3 regions of the Caldimonas taiwanensis NBRC 104434 genome follow, and region 1 is predicted to be linked to each of the others. Evidence: riboswitches for the same ligand, from Rfam matches in the RefSeq annotation. Region 1 holds a riboswitch; each other region holds the start of a gene.
What was found. A riboswitch is a leader RNA that binds a small molecule or an ion and turns the genes downstream of it on or off. The one in region 1 is predicted to bind cobalamin.

Region 1 (7,946 bases):
CATCCAGCAGCGGGGTGCGCAGCGCCTGCAGCACCATCGCGCGCCGCGCGGACGCCTCAGGCGCGCGTCCGAACACGGCCAAACCCTGCGGTTGGCTGGCATGGGCCAGCTGGTCCAACCACGGGTGCAGCACTTCGAGGAATTCATCCAAGCGAGCATGCAGCTGATCGACCGTCCACTTCAAGTCGAGGTGCAAACGATGCTCGACGATCGCGTCCACCAGGCGCTGGCCGATGTGCTGTTTCGTCGGACCGGCATCGGCCATGGCCCAGTCGTGCATCAGCTCATGCAGTTGTGCCATCGGCGGCGACAAGGCGGTGGTGGCCAGCACCGGCGTGCGGTGACTGACCAACAACGCGCGGCCCCGGCGCTTGGCGGTGAGCGCCTCGCCGAGGTTGTCGACGATGTAGGGATACACCACGGGCACGTCCCCCAGTGGCAAAAGCGCATCGTCATGCACGTCCAGCCCGCGCGCCTTGCCATTGGCCCATTCCTGCGTGCCGTGGGTGCCGAAGTGGATCACCGCATGGGCTCGTCGAGCCCATAGGTAAACGGCCAGGTAATGGTGTGAGACGGGCTCGCGGCTGCGATGCATGAAGGGGTTTTGACCATGACGCAAGGTTTCTTCGCGCGGCGGCTGCGGCAGCACCGACAAGTGTCCGGCCCGCATGCGGGGAATCACGAACACCGGCTCGCCCTGCCAGGACACCACATAACGACTGGCCGCAGGCTCGCCCCAGCGGGCCGCGATGCGCGCACGCACCGGCTCGGGCAGCGTGCGCCACCAGGCGAGATACTCGCGCAGCGGCAAGGCGGCGGCTTGGTCCTTGCGCAGCAAGTCGATCAGATCCGCCTCTGGATAGTAGGCCCGCAACAGCGGACGCAGCCCCTCGATCCACTCGGCCTCGCGGGTCGGCCGCACCGCGTAGCCCGCCTCGGCCAGCGCGGTGCTCACCACTTCCAAGCTGCGCGGCACATTGAGAAACGACGCCCCGAAGTGGCTGCCGCCGGGCGGATAGTTGTAGACCATGGCCACGAGCTGCTTGTGCGCTGCCGGGGTGTCGCGCAGCGCCAGCAGGCGCCGCGCCTTGTCCACCACCGCCTGAGCCTGGCGCTCGATCAACTCGACCTGCCGCCCCCCATCGGCATGGGCCGTCACCACCACCGGGTCGATCGCGCCGGCCGCCTCGGGTTGCACCAGATAGAACGGGGCATCCGACAATTTCAGACCCGTCGGGTCGCGCTCCCAGGCACCGGTGGGGCCATGCCGATAAGGCTGCGTGGCCAGCACCGGCACGTCCCAGGTTTGAAACAAGGACTGCAGGGCCGCCGACTGCGAACTGATCTGATGCAAGACCACCAAGCGCGGCGGTGCGGCGCCCAGCACATCGCGCAGCCCGCCGGCATCGAGCTGCTGACCAAAGACGGCATAGGCATCCAGGCCTTGGGCCTCGAAGAGCTGCAACCAGCGGTCCAGCCAGACGGTGTCCCCGTCGATGAAGTGATGACGATGCACCAGCACGGCCACCTCGCTTCGATGCCCGCGCTCGCCCCGCCAGCGGCGCCACTCCTGGACATCGGCGAAAAATCCCGTCGCCTGCGGGTGATAAAGGCCCCGCAAGGGCCAAGCCTGCGGCGCGGGCAGATCCGACGCGAGCGCCGCCACATCACAGCCGCCGCAGTCCAACCAAGCCTCACCCAACTGCAAGGCATGACGCAGGTTCGCCCTCCCGCCAGCGCGCAAATAGGCCGCCATGCGGCCGCCCACGTCCTCGGCGACGGTGGCGGCGGGCTCGTGCGCGAGGATCCACACCAGACGACCTGGGTGCTGGCGCGCATGCGCATCGAACAGCGCACCGAACGAGCGCTGCAGCCGCCCCAGCACCGTGGCATGCGGCGCATCGACCCACACCAGGTCGGCGCGCTCCAGCGCTTCGGCCATGGCCTGCCGTTGCGCCGGCTCGCGGGCCGGGTCGTCCCGCAAGGGATGGTCCAGGTGCAGCACCTGCCAGCCGCGCTCGGCCGCAACACGCTCGACCTGCGCGGTGCGAGACGCCGGCGTCACCTCCATCGTCACCCACAGCAAGGTACGCGCCTGCACCGCGCTGCCAAGCCCGAGCCCACAGACCCATCCCAGCGCGACCACGTGCAGCCAACGGTGCCAGACGCTCATCGGGACGCTGACGCGTCCGGGGCGGACGCGACTTCAGGGACATAGACGATGCTGCCATCGCGCAGCCGATAAGCCACGCCGGCGCGTACCCCCTGGCCTTCGCCGGTCGAGCCGCTGCCGCGATAGCGCACCTCTCGGCCCGGCTCTCGCACCACGAGGTCCGGCGCTGCGTCGCCCTCGGCCATGGCCTCATGCTGCCGAGCCATGCTCACGGCAATCAGCAAGGCCACCACCAAGACCAAGAACACGTCCACCAGGTTGATGGCCGACGACATCGGATCGTCGTCCTCGTCGAAGACCTCGAAATGGCGCAGGCTCATGCCCCCTCCTGCGCGCGCGCCCGCTTCACCGCCAGCAGCTCGGCCAGCAGCCAGCGCCGGCGCACCGAATGCAGCACCAAGCCCAAAGAGGCGGCCGTCAACGCCAACACCACGCCCGCAAATGCTCCACTGAACACCGACAAGGCCGCACGTCCATCCCCATGCGCCACGCTCTGCAAGGCCGGGCCCAAGGGGATCATGGTGGCGATCAGCCCCAGCATGGGCGTGACCCGACTGAGCAGCCGCAAAGGCTCCACACGGGCCAAGGCCTGCAGTTCCAATTCCTCCAGCGTCAAGGCATCGACACCGCGCAGCAAGGCAAAGCCCCGCACGCGGCGCTGCCAAGCCTCCATCGCCACCACCCCGGTCATCCACAAGGCATAGGCCAAGGCACAAGCCAACAACACCAGCACCGGCGTCAGCAACCACTGCACGATGTGCAGGAAACCCAGCTCCAGCATGTGCCCCCCTCAGAACGTCAGCGCCGGAAAGCGCGGGCGCACCGTGACCGTCTTGCGCCCCTGCGGCGTGATGAGCTGCACACGCAACTGCTTCAAGCCGGGATGATCGGCAAACGCGGTGAACACCACCGCTTGCAGCGCCTCGGGACGGTGGCAGCGAAACTGCACGCGGTACACGATGTTGGGAATGTCGCCCATCGGGTCGCCTTGCGTCAGCTCGGGCATGAGGTCATGGCCCAGAACGCGGCAGTCGGCTTCGGCAGCGGGTTGAATGAACTGGGTCGGGTCCTGCAGTCGGGCCTTGAAGGCCCGCCACACCCGCTCCTGCTCGGCGCCCTGCGGCGGGTAGTCATAGCCAAGAAAGCTCTCCAACGGCACATCGAAACTGGCCGTCAGGTGGTGGCCTTCGATCACCAGACGCACCGTACCATGGCCGTGGCTGTGACTGCCATGCGCCCAGACGGTGGAGGCAAGAACCAAAGACAGCCCCGCGCAAAGACGGGCTCCGGTGCGCGACACCCGACGCGCGCGACGAAACGACTCGAACATGACGGTCGCTGCAAAGAGATCCGCTCTCACCGCCTTCCCCGACGGTGCATGAGCCTCACGGCCCAGCACATTGGCCGGGCCACCCTGTTGGCCGGTATCCGGGCTGGTGGATGCAACCTTCATCGCCTTCCCGGCGATGCGCTAGGCGCATCACCAGTGGCTTGCCAGATGAAAGCTGGAGCGTGCCAGCAAGGACACGGTCTCCGTCCACTTACCGTTGCGGGGGCAGCGCTGGTTAGGTGCGACCGGCATGGGACGGCACCCCCCAGCTTCCCGTTGAACTGCAGCGCATGAACTGCACTGCGAGCACCAACCGTCGTATCCTATCAGCCCGGACCGGGTCGATCGATGACCATCCATGCCGCGCGCGAGCGTTCGCGCAACAAAGACTGCAGGTGCTGGACCAGGCCTTCGATGCGCCGGCTCAGCTCCATGCGCCGCGGCAAGCCTGGCAGCGCGGCTTCCCACTGACGGCGCTCTTCTTGCGCGATGGCCAAGGCCGTTTGCTGCACGATCACGGCAGCGCGCAAGCGCATCACCTCGGCCTCCAAACATTGGATCCGCCACGACTGCTCCCGCAGTTGCGCACTGCAGCGGGTTTGAACCTGCCCATACAAGGCCACCAAGGCGCGATGCTCTTGCGCCAGCGTTCCCACGTCGACCATGGCTGACTCTCCCATTCATGAGGCCGCGGACACCCTCGGCGTCCAAGAGGCCATCGCAGAACCCCAGATCACTTGCGAACGATTCTCATTTGTGTTTATACTGCGCGTCAAGTCATCGCCCTGCCCTCAGCAGGGCCCCGACGCCGGTCATCGTGGGGCGATCCGGGGCTGCAAGCCCTTGATCGTTTTGGCCAGCCAAAGGCGGGTGCACACCCGTCTGGTAGCCAGGCTTCTTTTTGATCAGGCTTCTTTTTGATCCCCTCATCGTGGGCCGGCGCCACTGGCCTCGGTCATGACTGGGACATGGGCTCGCTTTGCATGGGGGCCAGCGCCGGGTGCTGGCTCGGACGGCGCGGCCAGGCCGTCCACGCCTTGGGCGCTGCAGTGCGGCCATCGAGGCCGGTTGCGGTTCGGTGTGCAGCGTCTAAACTCCTCGTCCCACCTCTTGCACCCCACACCCGATGCAACTTGCCACCTGGAATGTCAACTCCCTGGCCGTGCGCCTGCCCCAGGTGCTGGACTGGCTGCGTCAGCAGCAGCCCGACGTGTTGGTGCTGCAGGAAACCAAGCTGACCGATGACAAGTTTCCGCACGCCGAATTTGCACAGGCCGGCTACTGCGCGCAGTGTTTCGGCCAAAAGACCTACAACGGCGTGGCCTTGCTGAGCAAAACGCCCGCCCAAGACGTGGTGCGCAACATCCCTGGCTTTGCCGACGAGCAGGCCCGCGTCATCGCCGGCACGGTGGGCGAGCTGCGCGTGATCGGGGCCTATGTCCCCAACGGACAGGCCCCGGGCACCGACAAGTTCGACTACAAAATGCAGTGGATGCGCGCCTTGCGCGACTGGGTGCGCGAGGAATTGAGCCGCCACCCGCGGCTGGTGCTGATGGGCGACTACAACATCGCCCCCGAAGACCGCGATGTGTACGACCCGGTCGCCTGGGCCGGACAGATCCATTGCACGCCCGAAGAACGCGAGCAGTTTCGCCAACTACTGGCCCTGGGCTTGCACGATGCCTTCCGGCTCTTCGAGCAGCCGCCCAAGAGCTGGTCGTGGTGGGACTACCGCAACTTGGCGTTTCGCAAGAACCAGGGTCTGCGCATCGACCACATTCTGGTCAGCGAAGCGCTCAAGCCCAGGGTGAGGGCTTGCACCATCGACAAAACCCCGCGGAAAAACGAGCGCCCCAGCGACCACGCCCCGGTGCTGGCCCAACTGGACTGACGGCTCACGGCCAGCCCCTCATGACTCGTCCAGACCGAGTTCCTGGATCTTGCGGGTGATGGTGTTGCGCCCGATGCCCAGCTTCTGAGCCGCCTCGATACGCCGTCCGCGCGTCAGCTCCAGCGCCGTGTGGATGAGCCGAGCCTCGAAGCGGCGGCTCAAGGTATCCCACACATTGGGCTGCCCGGCCAACAGCAGATCGCGGGCTTCACGTTCCAAATCGCGCAGCCAGTCACCGGCCGGGGCGCTGGCCGCCTCGCCAGGCGCTGGGGGCTGCACTGCGGCAGTGGCCCCAGCGCCCACCGCGGCCGTCGCGCTGGGCGGCACCGGCGGCAGCACCGACACCGCCGGCTTGGGCGACAGCGTGACCTCGCCCAGCAGTTCAGGCGGCAAGTCCTTGGCCTCGATGACCTGCGCCGGCGCCATCACGGTGAGCCAGTGGCAGATGTTTTCGAGCTGACGCACGTTGCCCGGAAAGTCGAAGCTGAGCAAACGCTCCAGCGCCGCATCGGAAATGCGCTTGGCCTCCACCCCCAATTCCTTGGCGCTTTTTTGCAAGAAGTAGCGTGCCAGCGTGGGAATGTCTTCGCGCCGCTCACGCAGTGGCGGCAGGCGCAGGCGAATGACGTTGAGACGATGGAACAAGTCCTCGCGGAACACCCCCTGCCGGACACGCTCTTCCAAGTTTTGATGCGTGGCGGCGATCACCCGCACATTGCTGCGCAGCGGGTTGTGACCCCCGACCCGATAAAACTGCCCATCGCTGAGCACGCGCAACAGGCGTGTTTGCAGGTCGAAGGGCATGTCGCCGATTTCGTCGAGGAAGAGCGTGCCGCCATCGGCCTGCTCGAAGCGGCCGCGCCGTGTCGTCTGCGCGCCGGTGAACGCCCCACGCTCGTGGCCGAACAGCTCGCTTTCGAGCAAATCCTTCGGAATGGCCGCAGTGTTGATGGCGATGAAGGGCCCGCTGGCGCGCGGGCTGTGCTTGTGCAGCGCACGCGCCACCAGTTCCTTGCCCGAACCGCTTTCGCCCGTGATCAAGACGGTGACATTGCTCTGGCTGAGGCGACCAATGGCGCGAAAGACGTCTTGCATCGCTGGGGCTTGGCCCAGCATCTCGGGCACCTGCGCCAAGCGCTCGTCGCGCACCTCCTCACGCAAGCTTTCGTCCACCGCGCGGCGGATCAGCTCCACGGCCTTGGGCAGATCGAAAGGCTTGGGCAGGTATTCGAACGCCCCGCCTTGGAAGGCGGAGACGGCGCTGTCCAAATCGGAGAAAGCCGTCATGATGATGACCGGCAGCCCCGGATGACGCTCCTTGACCCGTGCCAGCAAGTCGATCCCCGAGCCGCCGGGCATGCGGATGTCCGACACCAACACTTGCGGCTCATCGTCTTCCAGCGCGGCCAGCACGTCGCGCGCGTTGGTGAAGCTGCGCACCGGGAGGGCCTCGCGTGCCAGGGCCTTTTCCAGCACGAAGCGAATGGATTGGTCGTCGTCAACGATCCAGATGGGTTTCATAGGGCTGCCGCCTGCGCTCCTCGCCTGTGGTCTGTGGGCCTGAGCCCCTCCCGGATTGTGCTCAGGGCAGAGGAATCAGGATCTTGAACACCGTGTGCCCAGGCTCGCTTTCGCATTCGATCGTGCCTTGATGTTGCTGCACGAAAGTCTGCGCCAGCGTCAGCCCCAAACCCGATCCGCCTTCGCGCCCCGACACCAATGGGAAGAAGATGCGATCACGGATCGACTCGGGCACGCCCGGGCCGTTGTCCTGGACATGCAATTCCAATGCCAGACGATAGCGCTGCTTGCCAATCGTGACTTGGCGCGCGATACGGGTGCGCAAGGTGATGCAGGCATCCCCCGCGGCGATGCGCTGGCTGAGCGCCTGGGCGGCGTTGTGGGCAATGTTGAGCACCGCCTGGATGAGCTGCTCACGGTCGCCCCGGAACTCCGGGATGGAGATGTCGTAGTCGCGCCGCACGGTCAGGCCGCGCGGGAACTCCGCCAGGATCAGCGACCGCACCCGCTCGCAGACTTCATGCACGTTCACATCGCCCACGACATGGGGTTTGCGGTGCGGCGCGAGCAGGCGATCGACCAGGGCTTGCAAGCGGTCGGCCTCGTGGATGATGACCTGGGTGTATTCGGCCAAGCCCTTGGATTCGACCTCCATTTGCAGCAACTGGGCGGCCCCACGGATGCCCCCCAAGGGGTTCTTGATCTCATGAGCGAGGTTGCGAATCAGCTCCTTGGTGGCTTGAGCCTGGTCCAGCGCACGTTCCTCGCGGTCCTGCCGGGTTTGCTGCTCGATCTCCACCAATTCGACCAACACCTGATCGGGCTCGTCGGTTTGGGTGACGATCACGTGCACCGGCAGCCATTCGGTGGTCGCCGCACCCGGTGGGCGCCGCAACTGGGTCTCGAAGCGGCTGATGGAAAACTCATTGCGGGCCACGGCCGCGACGGTCTCGCGCACGATATCGGGCTCGACAAACCAGTCGAACAGCGAACCACGCAGCATGCTGCGCCGGGACAAGCCCAGCACGGTT
Region 2 (7,946 bases), on a different contig from region 1:
CGTAGCGGCGTGGCTGGGTGAGGTGGCTGGGGCGTAGCGCGGGGCCGGCTTCGAGGCGGCCATAGTGGAAGACATGGCCGCGCAGGCTGCCCAGCGGCGTGTCCCAGTGATGCAGGCCGATGCCGGCCAGGCGTTCGCCCATCACCGCGACGGCGTCGAGCAGACCGGCCATCGGGTGGTGCGTGCCGTCGAGCGTGCGCAGCTCGCGGGAGCAAACCATCATGCCGCCGCATTCGGCCACGATGGGACGGCCCATGGCGTGGTGCTCGCGCAGGCTGTGCATGAAGCGTTGGCATTCAGACAAGGCGGCGGCGTGCAATTCGGGGTAGCCTCCGGGCAGATAGATGGCGTCGGCATCTGCGGGGATGGCTTCGTCGGCCAGCGGCGAGAAGGGCTGCACTTCCGCCCCCATGGCGCGCAGCATGTCGAGGTTGGCTTCGTAGCAGAACGAAAAAGCGGCATCGCGGGCCACGGCGATGCGCTGGCCGGCCAGCAAGGGCTCGATCATGGGCTCGGCCTCGAGCGGTGGGGGCTGCCAGGCCGTCAGGCTCGTCAGGGCATGGGCTTCCAGCACCAACGCGGCATCGAGTGCGGCCCACACGCCGGGCAGGCTGGCTTGCAATTCCTGCACTTGCACCAGCCCGAGATGGCGTTCTGGCAAGGTGCGACTGGCGCGGCTCAAATGGCCCCACCAGGGCAGGCCTGGAGGCAGGCTGCCGGCGAGCATGCGGGCGTGGCCGGGGCTGGCCACCCGGTTGGCCAGTGCCCCGATCACCCGCACACCGCGTGCGTGGCCGTGCATTTGCAAGCCCAGGGCCAGCGCGCCGAAGGTTTCGGCCATGGCGCCGGCATCGATCACGAGCAGCACGGGCAGGCCCAGTCGAGCGGCCAAGTCGGCCGCACTGGGGGACCCGTCATACAGCCCCATCGCGCCTTCGACCAGCAGCCAATCGGCCTGGGCAGCCGCACGTGCCAGCTCGCGGCGGCATTCGGTTTCGCCCACCATCCACAGGTCGAGGTTGCGCACCGGTGCGTCGGTGGCTGCGGCCAGATGGCCGGGGTCGATGAAGTCCGGCCCGACCTTGAAGGCGCGCACACGCTGGCCCTGGGCGCGCAGGCGGCGCGCCAGCGCACAGGTGAGCATGGTCTTGCCTTGGCCCGAGGCAGGCCCGGCGATCAATACGGCATGCACCATGGTCTCACCATTCGATGCCTGGTTGCGCGCGAAAGCCTTGTTCGAAGGCGTGCTTGCGCAGGCCCATCTCGGTGACCGTGTGGGCCGCCTCGATCAACTCGGGCGGCGCTGCGCGGCCGGTGAGCACCACGTGTTGGGCCGCGGGGCGTTGTGCGAGCGCGGTGAGCACGTCTTGCACGTCCACATAGCGGTATTTCAACGCGATATTGATTTCGTCGAGCACCACCAGCCCCAGCGATGGGTCGGTCAGCATCTCGCGCGCCAGCGCCCAGGCGGCTTGGGCCTTGGCCACGTCGCGCGCGCGGTCTTGCGTGTTCCAGGTGTAACCCTCGCCCATGACATGGAAGCGCACCGCCTCCGGAAATCGGCGGAAAAAGAGCTCCTCGCCACTGGGCATGGCGCCCTTGATGAATTGCACCACGCCCACTTTCATGCCATGACCCAGGGCGCGGGTCACCATGCCAAAGGCGCTGGAGCTCTTGCCTTTGCCATTGCCGGTGAGCACGAGGACCACGCCGCCTTCTTGTTGCGCCGCTGCGATCTTGGCATCGACCACGGCTTTCTTGCGCTGCATGCGCTGGCGGTGGCGTTCATTCAAGCCGGCATCGTCGTCGGTGTTCGGGTCGCTCATGAGGGTCTCTCGCAAACGGCATCGGTGGCCGGCAGGAAGTGTCGCAGGCCGCCCATGTGCAGCGCGCGCATGGGGCAACCGTAGGCTTGGCTCAGGTGGGCTTCGGTGAGCACTTCGGCCAGCGGCCCGGCCAGCAGGCGGGGCAGCCCGTCGGCGCCGGGCGGCAGGAAGAGCAGGGCGTGGGTGCAGCAGCGCTGGGCCAGGTTGACGTCGTGCAAAGACATCAATACCGCGCGGTCGGCCAAGCCAGCCAACAGGTGACAGACGGCCAACTGATGCGGCACATCGAGATGGGCCATCGGTTCGTCCAGCAGCACCAATGGGGTGGCCTGGGCCAGTGCCGCCGCGATGGCCACCCGCTGGCGTTCACCACCGGAGAGGCTGCGCACGTCTTGCTCGGCCAGGTGCGCCGCGTCCAGTGCGGCCAGCTGTTCTCGGGCGATGCGCTCATCCACGGGCGCCAGCCAGCCAAAGCGCCCGGCGTAAGGCTGGCGGCCGGCCAGCACCACGTCCAGCGCGGTCAGTGCAAACACGTCGTGATGGTGTTGCGGGCACCAGGCGCGCAGGCGGGCCAGGGTGCGGGTGGGGATGCGGGGCAGGGGCCGACCGTCGATGGACACCTCGCCGCCTGCCGGGTCCAGCAAACCGGCCAGGGTGCGCAGCAGCGTGGTCTTGCCGCAGCCATTGGGCCCCAGCAAGACCCACCGTTGGCCGCGTTGCACACGCAGGTCGAGATCCTTGACGAGGATGCGCCGGCCCGCACGCACGCTGAGCTGCCGGGTGCACAGCAGTGCCGCAGTCATCCGCCTCTCCCATGGCGCAGCAGCAGCCACAGAAAGCTGGGCACGCCGATGAAGGCTGTGAGCACGCCCACGGGCAGTTGCAGGGGAGCCAACACGGTGCGCGCCAGGGTGTCGGCCAGGACCAAGAAGGCACCACCAGCTAGGGCGCAGGCCGGCAGGAGGATGCGCTGGTCATTGCCGAGGAGCAAACGCAGCGCGTGCGGCACCACCAAACCTACGAAGCCGATGCTGCCTGCCACGGTGATGGCCAGCCCGGCGGCCACCGAGGCCAGCAGCACCACGCACAGCCGCAGGCGGCGCACGTTCACCCCCAGCGCCTGAGCCGGGCCATCGCCCAGCAGCAGAAGGTTCAGGTCGCGCGCCAGCAGCAGGCTCAGGGCAAGCAGCATGGCCGCTCCAGCCAGCGGCAAGTGCCAGCGGTCGGCGCCATTCAGATCGCCCAGCAGCCAGAAAATCATGCCGCGCAGCTGGGCTTCCGGCGCCACGGACAGAATGAAGGCCACGATGGCGCCAAACCCCGCGCCAACGATCACGCCCACCAGCAGCAGCTGCGCGCCGGCGCGAGCGCTGTCGGCCTGCCGGCGAAAGGCCCGCGCACCCAGCAGGAACACCAGTGCGGTGGCCGTCAAGGCCCCGGCGGCGGCGCCCAGGTTCACCCAGCCCCAGGCGGCGCCCGCCCACAGCGCCAGCAGCGCCCCCACCGAAGCCCCGCTGGAGATGCCCAACACGTAAGGGTCGGCCAGCGGGTTGCGCAACAGGGTTTGCAGCAGCGCGCCTGCCAAGGCCAGCAGGGCGCCGCAAGCCAAAGCGGCAAGCGCGCGCGGCAGCCGCAGGCCCAGGACGATGTCGGCGCCGATGTGGTCCCGCTGCCCCGCCAGCGCTGCCCACACCTGGGCTGCGTCCAACCGTTGGCTGCCCATGCCCAACGCGATCACCAAGGCAAGAGCCACTGCGCCCAACAGCGCCACGTAAACCACAGGCAGCGAGCGGGGGGTGCGCATCGGCTGTCGAGTCGCGGCGTTCAGCGCGGCGACCAACGCAAGCCGACGAACACCATGCGGCCGCCGGTGGCATAGGTCCGCGCGACTTCGTAGTCCTTGTCAGCGAGATTGTCCACGCGGGCCAGCACGGTCCAGTCTCGCGCCAGGGTGCGGCTGGCGTGCAGGTTCACCAGCCCGTAGCCGCCCAGGCGCACGGTGTTGCTGGCGTTGTCGAAGCGCTCGCCGACCAGCTTCAGATCGGCGCCGACCGTCCAGCCGCCAAGCATGGTGTCGGCCCCCAGCTGGGCATGGCGTCGAGCCCGCCGGGCGAGGATGCGGTCGGTGTCGGCATTGCGCGGGTTTTGAACATCGACGGACCCCCACAGGTTCACCCCGCCCAGACGATGCTCGCCCGAGAGGGTCACCCCTTCGAGGATCGCCTTGCCGGCGTTTTCATAGCAGCCGAAAGTGCTGGCGCAGGGGCCGGCCGCTCCGAAGTTGATGAGGTCGGTCACTTCGTTGCGGAACACCACCAGGCCGAACTGCGTCGCCCCCTGGGCATAGCGCAGGCCGGCTTCGATGTTGCGCGAGGATTCGGGCTTCAAGTCGGCCACGCCGTATTGGCTGAAGCGTTGATACAGCGTCGGTGCGCGAAAGGCCGTGCCGGCCGACCCTGTCACGCGCCAGCCCGGTGCGAAGGCGTATGCATAGGCCGCTGCTCCCGTGGTCTTGCCGCCGAATTCGCTGTCGTCGTCGTGGCGGACATTGAGCTGCACGGTGTGCGTGCGGTCGGTCCATCCATAACCGAGCGCCAAGGCGTTTTGAGAGCGCGAGGCGTCGATCGCCGGAGGTCCGGAGTTGTCCAGGCGGTCCACCCGACGCTCCAACGCGGCGGTGAAACGATGGGCACCGAATTGCAGCTCATGGTGCCAGAGATAGCCATCCACCTTGGTGTCGGTGAGATAGGGGGAGGGCCGGGTTTCGTACTGGTCGCGTCCGCGGTTGGCACTCAGCCGCATGCGGTAGGTGTCGCTCCAGCGGGCATGCCAGCTCACCCCGAGGGTATGCACTTCATTGAGGGCTCGGTCGTCGGCGGTGCTGGCAAAGCCGTCGTACTGGGTGTTGACATCGCTGAACAACGCGGTGGCTTCCAGCCGGTGGGCCTGATTCAGCGTCCAGCCCAGGCGGCCGGAGGCCGAGGTGCTGCGATATCCGTCACGATCGGCGAATCCAACGCCGGGCCGGGCATCGAAGCCGTCGCTGGTTTCGTGCCCGACGCTCAAGGCGTAGTCCACCGCGCCCGATTTGCCGTGAAAGCCCGCATCGGCCTTGCGGGTGCGGTGGCTGCCAAGCCCCAGGCCGATGCTGGGCGTGAAGGGGCCTGTTCCTTGGCGGGTGAAGATCTGCACCACGCCGGCGATGGCATCCGAGCCGTAGATGGCCGCCGCTGGCCCGCGCAGAATTTCGATGCGGTCGATCTGAGCCACCGGCAGGGCATTCCAGTTGGCTCCGCCGGTGCTTTGCGAGTCCACGCGCACCCCGTCGATGAACACGGCGGTGTGGCGGTTGTCGGCGCCGCGCACGAACACGCTGGTGTTGGCCGTGGGCCCGCCATTGCGAACGAACTCGACGCCGGGCAGCCGCGTCAGCAAGTCGGCGACCGTCGTGGCGCCGCTGCGTTCGATGGTGTCACGCTCGATCACGGACACGTCGGCCACCACATCCTCGAGCTTTTGCTCGACACGGGTGGCCGTGACCACCACCGTGTCGAGCGTCGCAGACGAGGCCAACAACGTTTGCGCGGCGGCCGCGCATGGCAACAAAGCACACCCCAGGGGCAGGGACAACCATCGCGCAGCGCGACGGGCACGAACAGACGAGTTCATCGATGACGGACATTGAGAAGACCGTTTCGGCCCGCTTCCCCGCAGGCCAAAACCCACCGAGCGCGCGAACGCGCCCCCCTGTTGGCCGGTATCCGGGCTGGCAGAACGACTCCGGCCACCTTCCCAGCGCGGCCCGAAAAGGCCAAGCCAGTGGTCCAATGCCGAAGCTGAAGGGCGGTCAGTGGTGAAAGTCCCTTCGTCTGCTTACCGTTGCGGGGGCAGCGCAGGTTGGCTCGTCGGCGAGGCCGACGGTGCTCCCTGCTTCCCGTTTAACTGCCTGGCGGAATCGCCTGGGCGAGCACCAACATCACAAATTGTAATACGCTGCCCCAGCGCGTTTCAGCGGCGTTGCGTGCTCACTCCCCGCAGCATCAACACCACGCCGCACAACACGATGCCGGCGGCCAGCCATTCGGTTCCGGTGATGTGCTCGCCGCCGACAGCCACGCCCAGCACCATCGCGATCACCGGGTTGACGAAGGTATAGCTCGAGGCCAACGCCGCACTCGTGTGTGCCAGCAGGTGCATGTAGGCGTTGAAAGCGATCAGCGAGCCGAACACCACGAGATACAGCCATGCCCCCACGGCCAGTGGCGCGGGCGGCCAGGTGGGCGACTCACCGCTGGCCCAGGCCAGCGCCATCAGCACCATGCCGCCACAGATCATTTCGCTGGCAAAGCCCATCGCGCCTGCAGCCAGCGGTAGGCTGCGCTGGCTGAGCACACTGCCCAGCGACCAGGTCAGGCAAGCAATGGCGATGGCCGCCAGCCCAGCGGGCGAAGCTTGGAAGCCCGCACCCTGGGTGAGCATCAGCACACCGCTCAGGCCCACGGCGATGCCAGCCAGCTCCATGCGGCCGGGCACCACACGCCACAGCAGGTTGAGGGCCGCGATCATCAGCGGCACCACGGCGATGAAGGCCACCACCAGGCCCGAGCCCACCGTTTGCTCGGCATAGGCCGTGCCCCCCATGCCCCCGCCCAGCATCAGGGTGCCCACCACCAAGGCATTGCGCCATTGCTGCAGGTTGGGCCAGGCCGCGCCGCGCCAGCGCATCCAGGCGGCCAGCACCACGCCGGCCAGCACGAAGCGCGTGCCCATCTGAAAAAAGGGCGGGAAGCTGATCAACGCATACTTGATGGCCAGGTAGGTGGAACCCCAGACCAGCCACGTGGCGGCCAGGCACAGCATCACCAGCGGGCTGAGCGCCGGCGGGGAGGGCAGCGAGGTGGCGGCAGAAGTCATGGCGGGCGTCGTTATCGAATGCGGAGCCGCTATGCTAGAAAAGTCAGAGGCGCCATTGAAGACGGATTCAACGAAGATGAGGTCGGATAACCTTGAATCTCAAAGGAAAACTAGGCCTTCTTCTTTGAAGATCGACATGGATCACTACGACACCCGCATTCTTGCCGAACTGCAGGCCGATGCCCGTTTATCGATGGCCGAGCTGGGCCGGCGCGTGCACCTGAGCCAGCCGGCAGTGACCGAGCGGGTGCGCAAGCTGGAAGCCGCCGGCATCATCACCGGCTACCGTGCGCAGGTGAATTTGGCCAAGCTTGGCTACGGCATTCGCGCGATCGTGCGCGTGGGGCGCGCCGAGTATGCGCGGGTGGTCAAGCTCATCCAGCAGACGCCCGAGGTGATCAACGCCTACAACGTCACCGGTGAAGACAGCTGGATCCTCGAGATCGCCGTGATCGATGTCGCGCACCTCGATGCGGTGGTGACGAAGTTTTGCCTGCTGACGGAAACTTCCACTTCCATCATCCTGAATGCCGCCCGCGAGCATCAACCGGTGCTGCCGGCCCGGCCCGAGGATGTGAAACCCCCGATCCAAAAGGTTGACAACGCATGAACTTCGAGTCTTTTTCCACCTGTGATCTGTGTGACGAGCACAAGGGCGATGCCAGCGGCGCGTTTCGGGTGTTGCCCCCGGTCTTTCACGACTACGGCGGCAAGCCGCGTTTTGCCGGTGCGGTGCGCACGGTGAAGTGCTACGAGGACAACACCGAAGTGAAGGCGCTGTTGGAAGGCCCAGGCCAGGGCCAGGTGCTGGTGGTCGATGGTGGCGGCTCGCTGGCGCGTGCCTTGGTGGGGGGCAACATCGCTGCGGCTGCGGCAAAAAATGGCTGGGCCGGGGTGGTGGTCCATGGCTGCGTGCGCGATGCCGCCGAACTGCGCGCCTGTGCAGTGGGCATTCGTGCGTTGGCCCTGCATCCCATGCCCACCGAACGTCGCGGGCAGGGCTTGCGTGACGTGCCAGTGCTCATTCACGGGGTGTGGGTGCGCCCCGGGGACTGGCTGTTTGCCGACGAAGACGGCATCGTCGTGATGCCGGCGCGCGCCTGAGCCCAGGGGGCGTCGGCGTGGCCGCACTGGGGCCGGCTTTGCGCGTCAGCGCAGCACCTCCAACAAGCGGTCCAGGCCGCCTTCATCGATGGCCACCATCGC
Region 3 (7,946 bases), on a different contig from region 1:
ACCGTCACATCCTTGACCTGCTGCACGTCGCGCTCGAAACGCTTGCAGTAGCCGCAATTCGGGTCGGCAAACACGGCAATCTTGCGTTTGCCGTTGCCGTTCTTCATCACGATGGCGTCTTTGAGCGGCAGGCTGGCGAAGTCGATGGCGGTGAGCTTCGCCACGCGTTCTTGGGTGAGGTTGCGCTGAGCCTCCAGGTCGATCAGCTCACCGCGGATCAGGTAGTTGCCCTGGGCATCGGTGTAGTAGACCTCATGGCCGACTTGCAATTCGAACAAGCCCGGCACGGGGGTGGGCAGGACCTCCAGCTTGGCATCGGCCGGCAGCCGGGTCTCGAACTTCTTGCGGATCACCGCCTCATTGGACCAGGCCGGCACGGCCAAGGGCAGCAGCAACAGTGCGGCCAAGATGGAGCGCAATGACATCACGAATTCCTTCAGGCATCGAGCGCGCGGGCCGTGAGCCAGCGCTTCAGAGGCGGCAGGGCATTGACCAGACCCAAACCACGGTTACGAAGTTCCTTCAACGGTGCCGACGATGCAGCAAACAAATGCAGCAGACCATCGGTGAGCTGCCCCATGGCCCAGGTCGGCGCACGACGCGCACGCGCATAGCGGCGCAACAGCCGCTCATCCCCCAGACGTCGCCACGCCTCTCGTGCAGCGAGCACTTCGGCCAGGGTCTGCACATCGGCCAGACCCAAATTGAGCCCCTGCCCAGCCAAGGGATGCACCACGTGCGCCGCATCGCCCAGCAACACCCAGCCCGGGCCACACACCCGGTCGGCCTGGGCGAACACCAGAGGCCAACCCACGCAGGGACCGTGCAGTTGGAGCCGACCGGCCACACCGCCCGTGGCTTCGTTGAGGGCCTGCTCCAGCGCCTCAGGGCGCGCCCTCAACCAGGCCTCGGCCTGCGCACGAGGTAGCGACCACACCAGGCCGTAGGAAGACTCGGGCTGCGGGCGGTCGAAGGGTAGCAAGGCCAACACATCGGGGCTGCGAAACCATTGACGGGCAACGCCCCGATGCGGCGCATCGGCCACCAGGCGGGCGGCCAGTGCGGTCTGGCCATAGTCGTGCCGCGTCCATTGCACCCCAAGCGCTGCGCGCCGCGCCGAATGGCGCCCCTCGCAAATGGCCTCGAGCTCGGCGTGCACTGGGCGATCCACCACGGTCACATGCGGCTGGAACTGCAAGGCCCGGGACAGTTCCCGTTCGAGCGCGGCCGCATCGACGATCCAAGCCAGCTCGCGCACCCCTTGTTGCCAGGCCGAGAACTCCAGTGCCGCCCCGGGCGCATCGCCCTCGATCCGCATGTCGTAGACCGGTGTGGCAGCCGTGGAGGGAAGGTGGGGCCAGACCTTCAACCCTTCGAGCAGGGCCACCGATCTGGCGTTGAGCGCATAGGCCCGCACGTCGTCGGCCGACGGGCTCGGCAACGGCGCACTGAGGGCCACACGCAGCCCTTCGCGCGCCAGGGCCAAGGCGAGCGTCTTGCCGACGATGCCGTGGCCCAGGATGGAAACGTCGTAGCGGCTCATGATGGCTCATTGTAGGGGGCGGGGCTCTATGATCCGTGCCTGAAGGCTCCCATCGTCCTGCCTGAAGCCACCCACCGGGTCGGGCTCGCCCAGGGCCGTCGGCTGGGCATGGCGCCACACGCTGGAGCGATCGGCGCGGCAGCCCCCTGGGCATCGGCTGGCGCCCACTGCCCGGACGATGGGCCTGCTGCAACACAAGCACAGAGGAGTGGGTTCAAGTGAGCGATGTGAATTTCCGTGTAGGCGCTTTGTACGTGCATCCCATCAAGTCCTGTGCAGCCGTGCCGGTCCATGAAGCCTTGCTGATCGAGACCGGTCTGGAGTTCGACCGTGCCTGGATGGTGGTCGATGAGCATGGCCATTTCCTCAGCCAGCGCGAACTGCCACGCATGGCGCTGATCCGCCCCACACTGCGTGCGGCCGACATGGTGCTGCGCGCGCCGGGCATGCTGGCCTTGCACATTGCCTACGACACCGTGGAAGGCCCCACCCGGGTGACGGTGTGGAACGACACCGTGCCCGCCTACGACATGGGCGACCTGGCGGCCCAATGGTTCAGCGACTTCCTGGGCCGGCGCGTGCGCCTGGTGCGCTTCGACCCGGAACACAAGCGCCTGTCGAGCCTGGAGTGGACCGGCGGCCTGGAAGCCGAAAACCAGTTCACCGACGGCTTCCCGCTGTTGGTGCTGACCCGCGCGGCGCTGGACGAACTCAACACCCGCCTGGCCGCGCAGGGGCAGCCGGCGGCCAGCCCGGAGCGCTTCCGCCCCAACCTCGTGCTCGATGCCGTGGACGAGACCCTGACGGCCCATGCCGAAGACCATCTGCAAGAGCTGCAGATCGACACGGATGACGGTCCGGTGCGCCTGAAGCTCGTGAAACCCTGCGTGCGCTGCTCCATCCCGGATGTGGACCCGGTCACGGCCGACACCGGCCACGCCATCGGTGACGCCTTGGCCGGCTACCGCGCCGACCCCCGCATGGACGGCGGACTGACTTTCGGCATGAATGCCATCGTGCTGGAAGGGGTGGAGCGGCTGCTGCGCGTCGGACAATTGGGCACGGGTCGCTGGGCCTTTTGAGAACGACCTTGCCCGCCGCTGCGGCAGCTCACGCCTCGGCGGCGCGGCACTGACGCAAAAAATCCGCCACGTAGTCCACGCCCCGATCGGCCCGCCGCACGCCCAGGTGGATGTGCTTGAACACCCCCTGCTGCCCCAGCCGCAGCCAGGCCAGCGGCAGGCGCTGGGCATACTCTTGCACCAACCATGCCGGCATGGCCGTCACGGCCCGGCCGGCGGCCACCATCTGCAGCAAAACTTCCGTGTTCTCCACCGTCTTGTGCCGCAAAGGCAACACCCCCGCCGGTGTGAGAAACCGGGTGTAGACATCCAGACGATCGGTGCTCACCGGGTAGGTGAGCAAGGTTTCGCCAGCCAAGTCTTCCGGCTGCGCCCACGACTGAGCCGCCAGGCGGTGAGCCGCGCTGACCACCAGCACCTGCTCGTAATCGAAGACCGGCTCGAAATGCACCTGGGCGTGCAGCAAGGGGTCTGGCGTGACCAGCACATCGATGTCGTGGGCCAGCAGCGCGCCCATGCCACCGAACTGGAACCGCTGGCGCACATCCACATCCACGTCCGGCCAGCGCGCCAAGTACGGGCCCAGATGCCGGTGCAGCCATAGAAAGCAGGGGTGACATTCCATGCCGATGCGCAAGGTGCCGCGCTCGCCCCGCGCATACTGCTGCAAGCGCTCCTCGGCCAATTCCAGTTGCGGCAGCACCCGCTGCGCCACCGCCAGCAGCGCTTGACCTGCCTGGGTCAACACCAGCCGCTTGCCTTCGCGGCGCCACACCGGCGTGCCCACCCGCTGCTCGAGCTTGCGCATGGTGTGGCTGAGGGCCGATTGGGTCAGGCACAAGCGTTGCGCGGCCGCAGTCAGAGAACCCTGACGCTCCACTTCGCGCACGATCGCCAGGTGGATGCGCTCGATCATGAACTGGATTCATTGATTTTTGATGAAAGATCATTTTACTTCATAGCGCATTGGGGCCAGCATCCCAGCCTCAGCAAGGCTTCATCTCTGCGGACTCCATGCCAACGATCACCACACACAACCTGGGCTTTGCCCGCATCGGCGCACACCGTGAACTGAAATTCGCGCTCGAATCCCACTGGCGCGGCCAGACCCCGATCGACACGGTGCTGGACACCGCTGCGCAGCTGCGCGCGCGACACTGGGGCTTGCAATCGGGGCTCGATTGGGTGCCGGTGGGCGACTTTTCCCTGTACGACCACGTGCTGGACACCAGCGCTGCCTTGGGCTGTTTGCCCGAGCGTGCCCGTGCGGCATCGCTGGATCGCTGGTCGGTGTACTTCCGGGCCGCGCGCGGCCGGGCTCATGCGCAGTGCCCAGCCGCGCCCGTGGCCGCGGCCGAAATGACCAAGTGGTTCGACACCAATTACCACTATCTGGTGCCCGAGTTCGACGCGCACACCCGCTTCGAGCTGGACGATCACTGGCTGCAAACCCAATGGACGCAGGCCCGGTCTTTGGGCGTGCGAGGCAAGCCCGTGCTGCTGGGGCCGGTGAGCTTCCTGCGCCTGGGCAAGGCCCGCGACGGCTCGGACCGCCTGAAGCTGCTGGACGCCCTGTTGCCGGTGTATGCCCAATGGCTCGAACGCCTGCACCGCGATGGCGCCACCTGGGTGCAGATCGACGAGCCGGTGCTGGTCGAAGAGCTGGACGCGTCGTGGCGGCATGCCTTCAACCTGGCCTATCACACGCTCAAGGCCGTCCCGGTCAAGCTGCTGCTGACCACCTATTTCGGCCCCTTGGGCGAGAACCTATACCTGGCGGCGAATCTGCCGGTGGCCGGCTTGCATCTCGATGCGGTGCGGGCGCGCGCGGAAGTGAGCGCCGCGCTCAACCTCTTGCCGCCCACCAAGGTGCTGTCCTTGGGCGTGATCGACGGCCGCAACGTCTGGAAAACCGACTTGGACGCCACCTTGGATTGGCTGGAGCCGTTGGCCGCACGGCTGGAGGAGCGGCTGTGGTTGGCGCCCTCGTGTTCTTTGCTGCACGTGCCGGTGGACCTGGACCTGGAACGACGCCTACCGCATCCGTTGCGCGACTGGCTCGCGTTCGGTGTGCAAAAACTCGACGAGCTGCGCTGTCTGGCCCAAGCGCTCACCCAGGGCAAAGACAGCGTGGCCCAACGGCTGGAGGAGCAACGACAGGCCGTGCAGTCACGGCGCGACAGCCCCAGCGTGCATCGGCCTGCCGTGCAAGCGGCCTTGGCGGCATGGGACGATGCGCTCGGACGCCGGCGCAGCCCCTACGCCCAGCGCATCGCCGTGCAACAGCAACGCCTGCAACTGCCCGCCTGGCCGACCACCACGATCGGCTCGTTTCCGCAGACGGCAGACATTCGCCTGCAGCGCAAGCGCCTGCGCGATGGCCTGATCGACCCGGCCGCCTACGAACAGGCCATGCGGGAAGAAATCGCCCATTGCATCCGCGTGCAAGAGGAACTGGGGCTGGATGTGCTGGTGCACGGCGAGGCCGAGCGCAGCGACATGGTGGAATATTTCGCCGAGCAACTCGATGGCTTCGCGCTGACCGAGCATGGCTGGGTGCAGTCCTACGGTTCGCGCTGCGTCAAGCCACCGCTGCTGTATGGCGATGTGCAGCGGCCCGCACCGATGACCGTGCGCTGGGCCACCTACGCGCAGTCGCTGAGCACCAAGCCGGTCAAAGGCATGCTCACCGGCCCGGTGACGCTGCTGAACTGGTCCTTCGTGCGTGACGATCAAGCGCGCGAGACGACATGCCGCCAGTTGGCACTGGCCTTGCGCCAGGAGGTGCTCGACCTGGAAGCCGCCGGCGTGGCCATCATCCAAATCGACGAGCCGGCCTTGCGGGAAGGGCTGCCACTGCGCCAAGCCGACCAAGCCGATTACTTGCGCTGGGCCTGCGCCTGCTTTCGCATGGCGGCCAACGGGGTGGGCGACGCCACGCAGATCCATACCCACATGTGCTACAGCGAGTTCAACGACATCATCGAGCACATCGCTGAGCTCGACGCCGACGTCATCACGATCGAGACGGCCCGCTCGGCCATGGAGTTGCTCGACGCCTTCGAACGCCACCATTACCCCAATGGCGTGGGGCCGGGGGTGTATGACATCCACAGCCCCAACCTCCCATCCGTGCAGCAGATGATCGATTTGCTGCGCCGTGCCGCGCAGCACTTGTCACCGCAGCAGCTGTGGGTCAATCCGGATTGCGGGCTGAAGACGCGGCAGTGGGACGAAGTCGTACCCGCGTTGCGCCACATGGTGCAAGCCGCCCGTTGGCTGCGGGAGCACACCGCCGAGGCCACTTGAGGTAAAGTGTTTTCTGCTTCGCGGTGTCTTGCCCCAAGGCAAGAATGAAAAGGGAACGACAGAAGGGTCGCGCAAGCGACCTGTGCTGTGGCTGCCCCCGCAACTGTGATCGGCGAGTTCGCGGTCCATCGAGTCACTGGCCTTGCGCTGGGAAGACCGACCCGAACCATGACCCGAGAGCCAGGAGACCTGCCGCGAAGTCATGTGTCAGTGAGCAGGGCGGGGTGTCCCTGGTCTGGGCGCGCACCACTGTCCCACGGATCGCTGGTGGCCTCGAGCGGGCTGCCATGGCGCGACCGGGGGGCGGCGGCATCCCGGTTCGACGACCCTCGTCCTTGCATGCAGGAGTCGTTCGTCCATGCCCGTCGCTTCTTCGTCCGCCGTTCCCGCCGCCGTCGTACTGCCCACGCTGCGCACCGTCGATATGGTCTGGCCCGACCAGTCCAATCACCATGGCACCTTGTTTGGTGGCGCCGCCGTGGCCATGCTGGACCGTCTGGCCTACATCGTGGGCACCCGCGCCCTGGCCGCCCCGGCCGTCACCGCGAGCATCACCGAGCTGGCCTTTGCCCATCCTGCCCCGGCCGGGCAGTTGGTCGAAGCCCATGCACGGGTGACCGACGTGGGCGAGCGCTCGGCCTGGATCGAAGCCGAGTTGATCAGCGAAGACCTGCTCAGCGGACAGCGCACCCACTGTGTCAGCGGCCGCTTCGTGATGGTGCGCCCCGCATCATCGCCACCGGCCGCGGCCCGTACGCCGGCCCATGAGACCCGCGCCGACATGCCAGCCCAGGCCTGCACGGTGGCCGACATCGTCTTTCCCGGACATGTGAATCACCGCGGCATCTTGCATGGCGGCCCGGCCATGGCCTGGATGAGCAAGGCCGGCTTCGTGGCCGCCACGCGCCACAGCCGCCGCAGCGTGGTCATGGCCGGATGTGAGCGCGTGGACTTCGATGCGCCCGCGCACGTGGGCGACATCGTCGAAGCCCACGCCTGGGTGCAACGCACCGGCCGACGCTCCATCCAGGTGCAAGCGCAATTGTGGGTCGAATCGGCCCCCAGCGGGCAGCCGCAACGCTGCGCCACGGCAACGATGACTTATGTGGCCCTCGACCCTTGAGTTGCAGCGCTTGCAGCCGGCACATGCCCACGCCCTGCAAGTGCTGATGCTGTCGCTGTCGCGCGCCGACCGGCATGCGCGGTTTGGCCATGCGCTGGACGACGCGGCCCTGTGCGCTTGGGTGGAGGCACTGGACTGGCAGACCCAACGCGCCTGGGGTCTGTGGGCCGCGCCCGACGTGGGGCTGGTGGCGGCCTTGCACCTGTTCGACATGGGCCAGGCACGCAGCCACGAGTTGGCCGTGGTGGTGCATCCGCGGCTGCGCCGTCGCGGGCTGGCCCGCTTGCTGCTGCAAGCGGCCTTGGCCCAGGCGCCGGAAGTCAGCCGCTTGTGGTGCGCGCATGCCCACCCCTTCATTCGCGCCGAATGCGCCCATCATGGGTGGTCGCTGCGCCACGCCGGCCCGCAAGGCGGCTTCGAGATCGGCCTGCGGCCTGATTCGACCGCACAGGTGCCGCCGCTGGCAGGCCCGGTAAAATGCAGGGTTTGACTTCGCACGGCCCCAGACACCATGAGCCTCCGCTGCGGCATCGTGGGGCTGCCCAATGTGGGCAAGTCCACACTCTTCAATGCCTTGACCAAGGCCGGCATCGCTGCCGAAAACTATCCCTTCTGTACCATCGAGCCCAATGTCGGCGTCGTGGAACTGCCCGACCCGCGCCTGCACAAGCTGGCCGAGATCGTCAAGCCCGAACGGGTGGTGCCAGCCCTCGTCGAATTCGTGGACATCGCCGGTTTGGTGGCCGGTGCCTCCAAGGGGGAAGGCCTGGGCAATCAGTTCCTCAGCCACATCCGTGAGACGGACGCCATCGTCAACGTGGTGCGCTGCTTCGAGGACGACAACATCATCCACGTGGCCGGCCGCGTGGACCCGATCGCCGACATCGAG

Region 2: linked by a shared signal. The riboswitch ahead of CTA01S_RS05180 (TonB-dependent receptor domain-containing protein) and the one ahead of CTA01S_RS16465 (ZrgA family zinc uptake protein) in region 1 are both predicted to bind cobalamin.
Region 3: linked by a shared signal. The riboswitch ahead of CTA01S_RS09050 (acyl-CoA thioesterase) and the one ahead of CTA01S_RS16465 (ZrgA family zinc uptake protein) in region 1 are both predicted to bind cobalamin.

What each region holds. Positions count from the first base shown of each region.
Region 1 covers NZ_BCWK01000010.1:61,315-69,260, reverse strand. The annotation lists gene cobN (cobaltochelatase subunit CobN) at 1-2,173, opposite strand, end outside; gene CTA01S_RS10265 (DUF2149 domain-containing protein) at 2,170-2,493, opposite strand; gene CTA01S_RS10260 (hypothetical protein) at 2,490-2,954, opposite strand; gene CTA01S_RS16465 (ZrgA family zinc uptake protein) at 2,964-3,503, opposite strand; cobalamin riboswitch at 3,576-3,832, opposite strand; gene CTA01S_RS10255 (hypothetical protein) at 3,830-4,168, opposite strand; gene CTA01S_RS10245 (exodeoxyribonuclease III) at 4,630-5,394, shown strand; gene ntrC (nitrogen regulation protein NR(I)) at 5,413-6,915, opposite strand; gene glnL (nitrogen regulation protein NR(II)) at 6,977-7,946, opposite strand, start outside.
Region 2 covers NZ_BCWK01000004.1:140,047-147,992, reverse strand. The annotation lists gene CTA01S_RS05200 (cobyrinic acid a,c-diamide synthase CobB) at 1-1,195, opposite strand, end outside; gene cobO (cob(I)yrinic acid a,c-diamide adenosyltransferase) at 1,200-1,826, opposite strand; gene CTA01S_RS05190 (ABC transporter ATP-binding protein) at 1,823-2,629, opposite strand; gene CTA01S_RS05185 (FecCD family ABC transporter permease) at 2,626-3,630, opposite strand; gene CTA01S_RS05180 (TonB-dependent receptor domain-containing protein) at 3,651-5,495, opposite strand; cobalamin riboswitch at 5,562-5,816, opposite strand; gene CTA01S_RS05175 (EamA family transporter) at 5,835-6,740, opposite strand; gene CTA01S_RS05170 (Lrp/AsnC family transcriptional regulator) at 6,877-7,350, shown strand; gene rraA (ribonuclease E activity regulator RraA) at 7,347-7,844, shown strand; gene serB (phosphoserine phosphatase SerB) at 7,890-7,946, opposite strand, start outside.
Region 3 covers NZ_BCWK01000008.1:127,041-134,986, forward strand. The annotation lists gene CTA01S_RS09025 (DsbC family protein) at 1-425, opposite strand, end outside; gene CTA01S_RS09030 (FAD-dependent monooxygenase) at 437-1,543, opposite strand; gene CTA01S_RS09035 (MOSC domain-containing protein) at 1,762-2,625, shown strand; gene CTA01S_RS09040 (LysR family transcriptional regulator) at 2,654-3,541, opposite strand; gene metE (5-methyltetrahydropteroyltriglutamate--homocysteine S-methyltransferase) at 3,640-5,934, shown strand; cobalamin riboswitch at 5,939-6,145, shown strand; gene CTA01S_RS09050 (acyl-CoA thioesterase) at 6,293-7,057, shown strand; gene CTA01S_RS09055 (GNAT family N-acetyltransferase) at 7,038-7,547, shown strand; gene ychF (redox-regulated ATPase YchF) at 7,569-7,946, shown strand, end outside.